3 regions of the Lactiplantibacillus argentoratensis genome follow, and region 1 is predicted to be linked to each of the others. Evidence: predicted binding sites of a transcription regulator. Region 1 holds the regulator's gene; each other region holds the start of a gene.
What was found. Region 1 encodes CtsR, which represses protease genes until heat stress. Its sites were predicted from a motif close to TTGGTCAAAAAAGGTCAAANA; they were not measured.
Positions count from the first base shown of each region.

Region 2: the regulator CtsR is predicted to act here: its motif matches at 656-676, upstream of clpB (ATP-dependent chaperone ClpB).
Region 3: the regulator CtsR is predicted to act here: its motif matches at 898-918, upstream of V7R88_RS05650 (Bax inhibitor-1/YccA family protein).

Region 1 is NZ_CP147647.1:839,748-842,021, reverse strand. It holds gene V7R88_RS03885 (ATP-dependent Clp protease ATP-binding subunit) at 1-744, opposite strand, end outside; gene V7R88_RS03880 (CtsR family transcriptional regulator) at 763-1,230, opposite strand; tRNA gene V7R88_RS03875 (tRNA-Pro) at 1,720-1,793, opposite strand; tRNA gene V7R88_RS03870 (tRNA-Pro) at 1,844-1,917, opposite strand; tRNA gene V7R88_RS03865 (tRNA-Arg) at 1,925-1,998, opposite strand; tRNA gene V7R88_RS03860 (tRNA-Leu) at 2,009-2,094, opposite strand; tRNA gene V7R88_RS03855 (tRNA-Gly) at 2,103-2,174, opposite strand; tRNA gene V7R88_RS03850 (tRNA-Thr) at 2,199-2,271, opposite strand.
Region 2 is NZ_CP147647.1:1,572,716-1,574,989, reverse strand. It holds gene pepT (peptidase T) at 1-618, shown strand, start outside; gene clpB (ATP-dependent chaperone ClpB) at 735-2,274, shown strand, end outside.
Region 3 is NZ_CP147647.1:1,222,371-1,224,644, forward strand. It holds gene V7R88_RS05645 (helix-turn-helix domain-containing protein) at 1-567, shown strand, start outside; gene V7R88_RS05650 (Bax inhibitor-1/YccA family protein) at 1,107-1,823, shown strand; gene polA (DNA polymerase I) at 2,085-2,274, shown strand, end outside.

The DNA.
Region 1 (2,274 bases):
CAAACGCTTGTCAGCCATATCAGTTGGTACATCACCAGCCACGATCTTTTGGGCCAGACCTTCAGCAATTGCTGTCTTACCAACCCCTGGTTCACCAATCAAGACCGGATTGTTCTTCGTCCGCCGTGATAGGATCTGAATGACGCGTTTAACTTCCTTGGAACGCCCGACAACTGGATCCATTTCCTGTTCACTAGCGAGTTGCGTCAAATCGCGCGCCAAAGAATCCAAAGTTGGGGTGCCTTCGGTCTTCTTACCACCGCGGTTAGCCGCATTACCCTTGCGCTTACTCATAGCGTCACTGACACCTAGCTTGCGAAGTACGACTTTCCGGGTCTGACCAAGGTCTAAGTTTAAGTTCATTAAAATTCGCGAGGAAAGGATACTTTCATCAGAGAGCATCGCTAACAACAAATGTTCCGTTCCAATCTTGTTGGCACCGAGCCGTTTTGCTTCATCACCAGCAACGGACAAAATTTCTTTGGCCTTTGGTGAATATGGCAAGTAGGTATCCTTGCCAACATTGCTCAACGTCCCATAGCCAGTGAACCGTTCGATTTCTTCACGAATGTCATCTTCACTAACGGCATATTGTTGTAGCACCTTATTAGCAATCCCATTTTTTTCGATGGCTAAGGCTAATAGCAAATGCTCCGTACCAACTGCCTGATGCTTGAAATATTTGGCCTGTTCCTGTGCCAGTACCAGCACACTTTTGGCACTAGGTGTAAATAAGTTATCCATTGCGATTCCTCGCTTTCTTTAGCTTTCGTAACGCAAGTGGTTCAAGATCCCGATAATTATCCGGGCCCGCAGACTGTTTTCTAAGTCCCGGTCCGTCAATCCTAACGTCTCGTGATCGATCGCCACTAAAATCAATTGCGCTTCCCGACGATTTAAGACGTCGTCCTCGTATAAACTCTGGACGACCGCATAGGCATCTCGTTGTGTGATTGAATCACCGATCACTTGTATGAGGGCGTCCAACACATCAGCATCATCGACCAAATTAACCTTTTCAATGCGAATATAACCCCCACCGCCACGCTTACTTTCAACTAAGTAACCATTTTGGATCGTAAACCGGGTCTTAATCACATAATTAATCTGTGAGGGTACCACGTTGAAAAGGTCGGCAATTTCTGACCGTCGAATTTCAACATGCTCCGAGTCCGCCAAAATACTTTTTAAATACTTCTCAATAATATCCGAGATATTTTGACTTTGCATGTGCTTCACCCTTTTCATTATCTTTGACTAATATTGACTATTATTATACGAGGATAATGGAAAAAAGCAAAGAATTTCACCCAAACCGCGGACTAGCATGTGCTTAACGGTTGTTACAGCATAGCACGCCGAACGATTGCTTTCAATTGATTCAACCACTTAATACCCTAGAATGATTAAATTATTAGGTCTCCATATTCATTGAACTACCTATTTAAAATATGTCAAGTTGAGTCACTCCTCATTGCAGGCGATGGGCACTGGTATCACAACGATGAACAGCAGTTCCGAGACTAATTTCTCCGAGCTCATGACTAACAGTGGCTGTTGCCTTGTCGGGATTATGAGTCACAACCACCGTATTCTTCACATGGCTGACTTAGTGAGTAACGTCGCAAAAGTGTCCCCTGACCGTTGAAACACCCCTGCTTACAAAAAAGGCCATAAAAAAATCCAGTCAAATGACTGGATTAGTTGGTTTAACCGTAATCGGGAAAACAGGATTTGAACCTGCGACCCCTACGTCCCGAACGTAGTGCTCTACCAAGCTGAGCTACTTCCCGAGAAAATTAAATAAAAAGCCTTAGCACTTAACTAAGACTGTGTTAAACGATCGGGAAAACAGGATTCGAACCTGCGACCCCCTGGTCCCAAACCAGGTGCTCTACCAAGCTGAGCTATTTCCCGATACTAATGCACCCAGTAGGAGTCGAACCTACAACCTTCTGATTCGTAGTCAGACACTCTATCCAATTGCGCTATGGGTGCTTATTTAAAATGCCGAGGACCGGGATCGAACCGGTACGGTTATCACTAACCGCAGGATTTTAAGTCCTGTGCGTCTGCCAATTCCGCCACCCCGGCAAATTAAAAGCGGAAGACGGGATTCGAACCCGCGACCCCCACCATGGCAAGGTGATGTTCTACCACTGAACTACTTCCGCATAATAAAGCTATTAAATTGTAAATGCCGACTAGAGGATTCGAACCTCCGACCTCCTCATTACTAGTGAGATGCTCTGCCAACTGAGCTAAGTCGGCATG
Region 2 (2,274 bases), 730 kb from region 1:
CTGGAGTATGAAACGTTCAACGCGGCCCAAGCAACGGTGACGATTACAGGTGTTAACGTTCACCCAGGTGAAGCTAAGGACAAGATGGTCAACGCCTTGCAGTTAGCCGTTGATTTTCAATCGGCGTTACCCGCACATGATGTCCCAGAACACACGGAAGGCCGTGAAGGGTTCTTCTTCTTGCTTAGTTTAGACGGGACCGTTGATAGCGCCAAGATGACCTACATTATTCGTGATCATGACCGTGATAAGTTCGAAGCACGTAAACGGCTATTCTTGGCGGTTGCGGATCGGCTGAATTTAGCTGACGGTGTGGCCCGAATCAAGGTCGAGATGAAGGACCAGTATTACAATATGCGCGAAATCATTGAAAAAGATATGCGGGTCGTTGAATTGGCCAAACAAGCCATGCTCAAGCTCGGGATCACGCCCGCCATTTATCCGGTTCGTGGTGGGACGGATGGCTCCAAGATCTCATTCATGGGCTTGCCGACACCAAACTTGTTTGCTGGTGGTGAGAACATGCACGGTCGGTTTGAATACGTTTCAGAACAAGTGATGGCCCAGGCCGTGGACGTTGTCTTACAAATTGTTCAGGATAATTATGACCAGGACTAAATTCTTGACCTTGTTTGACCTTACGGGTTATACTTTAATAGTCAATAAAGGTCAAACAAAAATTGGCAGCTATGACGGCTGCCTTTTTGCTACCGTTTTTGAGGAGGTACGTGAATATGAATCCAGAACAATTTACAGAAAGTTTACAACAAGCCTTACAACAGGCACAACAAATCGCACAAACACGGCGCCATCAAGAAATTGGGGTGCCCCATCTATTTAAATTTTTAACGCAACCAGGCGAACTGGTTCGGCAGATCTTTAGTGAGGCCGGAGCTGAGTTAGACCAATTACAAACAGAGCTCGACCGTGAGCTGGATGACATTGCCGTTGTTAGCGGTGGTAACGTTCAGTACGGTGGCAGTATGAGCAGTAGTCTAGCGACGCTGATGCAGGCTGCCGATGCCAAGCGCAAGTCGTTAGGCGATGATTACCTTGCGACCGACACTTTGGCTTTAGCGTTGATGGATCAAACTGGTGATCAGTTGACCAAATACTTGAATCAGCAAGGCATCACGGCTGGACAAGTCAAGAATGCCGTTGATCGTATTCGCGGTGGCCAGCGGGTGACGTCGCGTAATCAGGAAGATCAGTATCAAGCTTTGGAAAAGTACGGGGTCGACTTGGTTAAACAGGCGCGCCAGGGGAATCAAGATCCAGTAATTGGCCGGGACGAAGAGATTCTGGACGTTATTCGGATCTTGTCACGGAAGACGAAAAACAATACCGTCTTGATTGGTGAACCAGGTGTTGGGAAGACCGCTATCGTAGAAGGACTCGCACAACGGATCGTTCGGGGTGACGTCCCAGAGAATTTGAAGGATAAGACGTTGTTTTCGTTAGATATGGGGTCCCTGATTGCCGGGGCGAAGTATCGTGGTGAATTTGAAGAACGACTCAAAGCCGTCCTCAAGGAAATCAAGAAGAGCGATGGTCAGATCATCATGTTCATCGATGAAATCCATAATATCGTTGGTGCTGGTAAGACGGAAGGCAGTATGGACGCCGGTAACTTGTTGAAACCAATGTTGGCGCGGGGAGAACTTCATTTGATCGGGGCCACGACGTTAGATGAGTATCGCCAGTACATGGAAAAGGACAAGGCGCTCGAGCGGCGGTTCCAAAAAGTATTGGTTGCTGAACCGAGCGTTGAAGATACGATCAGTATTTTACGTGGCTTAAAGGAACGCTTTGAAATCCATCATGGTGTCCGGATTCATGATAACGCCCTAGTGGCCGCTGCCAAATTGTCTGATCGTTATATTACGGATCGTTACTTGCCAGATAAGGCCTTAGATTTAGTAGATGAGGCTTCTGCTGAAATCCGGGTCGAGATGAACTCCAACCCAACGGAATTAGACCAAGTCAACCGACAATTAATGCGGCTAGAGGTCGAAGAAGCCGCCTTGAAGAAGGAAACTGACGATGCCTCCGTTAAACGGTTGGCGGATGTGCAAAAAGAACTCGCCAGCGCTAAGGAAAAACAGCGGGCTTTATCCGAACGTTGGGACAGTGAAAAGAAGAGTCTCCAAGCATTAAGCGACAAAAAGTCGGCGTTAGACAAGGCTAAACACGACTTAGAAAATGCCGAAAACAACTATGATCTGGAACAAGCAGCTAAGTTGCAGCACGGGACGATTCCCAAGCTGGAACAAG
Region 3 (2,274 bases), 380 kb from region 1:
ATGCAATATTACTATTTATGTGGCATGCTAAGTTCGTTGATTAATGGAACAGCCAGTGATATTTGTTTTTCCTTCTCGCAAATCGTTGATGATTTGGATAGGGCTCACCAAACAATTTTCACACCGCTAGCTTATGTCGGTCTGGGTGTCATGTATGGCCGGTTAGCTGAGCCTGAGAAAGCTCAATTTTATTTCAGGAGAGTACGATACTATGTCGAGCACGCTGGCTCATCAGGATATGCAAATGATTACTTACGGCTGTTAACCCTAATCTTTTATACGGCAGAGTATTACGCAATTAGTGGTGATTTCGTCACAAGTAATCGTCTAATAGATGATGGGGTAGCGCTTTGCTCAGATGAACATGTCACGTATTACTTACCAAGATTGAAATACTTAGCGACCGAGAATGCTGTTAAGCAACAACTTTCGGATAAATTGATTAAGCGGTTAATGAGTGAAACAGAAGCTTTTGCACGGATTAATCATAATCAAGTTGTTGAGGTTAAGGTAGCTGCATTGCGACAACGATATTTGCAGGGTATTGCTGCTTCAGAAAACAATTAACAAGACAATGGCTAGATTTAGTGTTTTATTGTAGTTTCCAACATGCTAAAACTAATCAATGCTTTGTACATTAAATAATAAGAAGTCCCACACTAGCAAGTCAATACTAGTGTGGGACTTCTTATTTAGAAAGTTATGTATGACGCCGCCCGCCCCTAAAAAATCTTCCCCGGATGTCCCGCAAAAAGTCCTACCGATTGAAGTTCTATTATAAACGCTTATGGTGTCCCATTCCGGAAAATCCTAATGTAGCGGTAATCCATTAAAGACAATGATTGAATGGAATTCACTTAGACATAAGAAATTCTTATTAAATTCACAGGCACAAACTATTTTACCTTCTTTGACTAATTTGATAGACTTAAGTTAAGAAAGTTGAGGTGACTGATTGAGATGGCTAGTCATAGGCAAATGATTGACAAACTAGTGTGGTGTTGTTACTAGCGCAGTCTGCGTTAGTAACGATGCACAAACTCAATTTTTAATCTTAACTCGGAAAAAGTAACGAGTAGTCAATTTTTAGGTGAAAGAGGGATTTTATGAACAATTTTCAAAATGACCCACAACCACGGACCATCAACACACAAGTTGGCCTCCGTAGTTTCCTAACTAAAATGTATGGGTTTATGACAATCGCCGTGTTAGTTTCGGCCTTTACCGTTTACTTAGCGATGACCACGTTCCAAGCACAAATTAATGCCGCCTTTTCACAACACCCATTCATCTTCTTGATGATCTTCATTGTCAGCATGTTTGTGATGATTGGTGGGATTCAAGTCAACGCGACACGCAATCCAGCGATGAGCTTCACCTTACTGATGCTCTTTGCCATCATCTTTGGGGTTGAAATGTCAGTGACCTTGTCCTTATACACGGGTGCCGTTATCACCGGTGCGTTCGTTGCAGCTGGAGCTGTATTTGCGACCATGGCGGTGATTGGGACGACGACTAAGCGTGATATTTCACGTATTGGGACGCACTTGATTGCAGCCTTGATCGGGTTGTTTGTCGCTTCACTGGTCAATATGTTCTTACAAAGTGCCATGATTAGTTACATCTTTTCATACATTGGTGTATTGATCTTCGCCGGTTTATCCATGTGGGACGCTAACCGGATGCGCAACATGTATTTACAATATGGTGACCAGGTTTCATCGACTGGTTTGGCCGTTACTGGGGCCTTACAATTATACTTGGACTTCGTTAACTTGTTCCTCTACTTCGTCCAAATCTTCGGTGGCTCAAGCCGCGACTAATCATTAAGATAATTATTAAGGATTATGACCAAGATGTCATAATCCTTTTAATTTACCGAAAATGAGTTATTTCACGGGTTTTCGGTGGACCGAACTCCCGTTTTACTTAATTGTTTGGTACAATTATAAGGGTAAATAATTAGTCGTTCAGCCTGTACTGACAGGCGCTGCGCATCAGACCGCCAATCGAGTGGTATTAATGGTCTGAGTGACGGATTTTCATAAAAATGATGATTTAAATTAAGAGATGGGAGCAAACTAATGGCAAAAAAATTATTACTGATTGATGGTAACAGTGTGGCATTTCGGGCGTTCTTTGCGTTGCATAGTCAACTGGAACGGTTCGTAAATCCAGACGGCCTGCATACCAACGCCATTTATGGCTTCAACACAATGCTTGACCACATGATCAAGACAGTCGAACCCACGGATATGTTAGTGGCTTTTGATG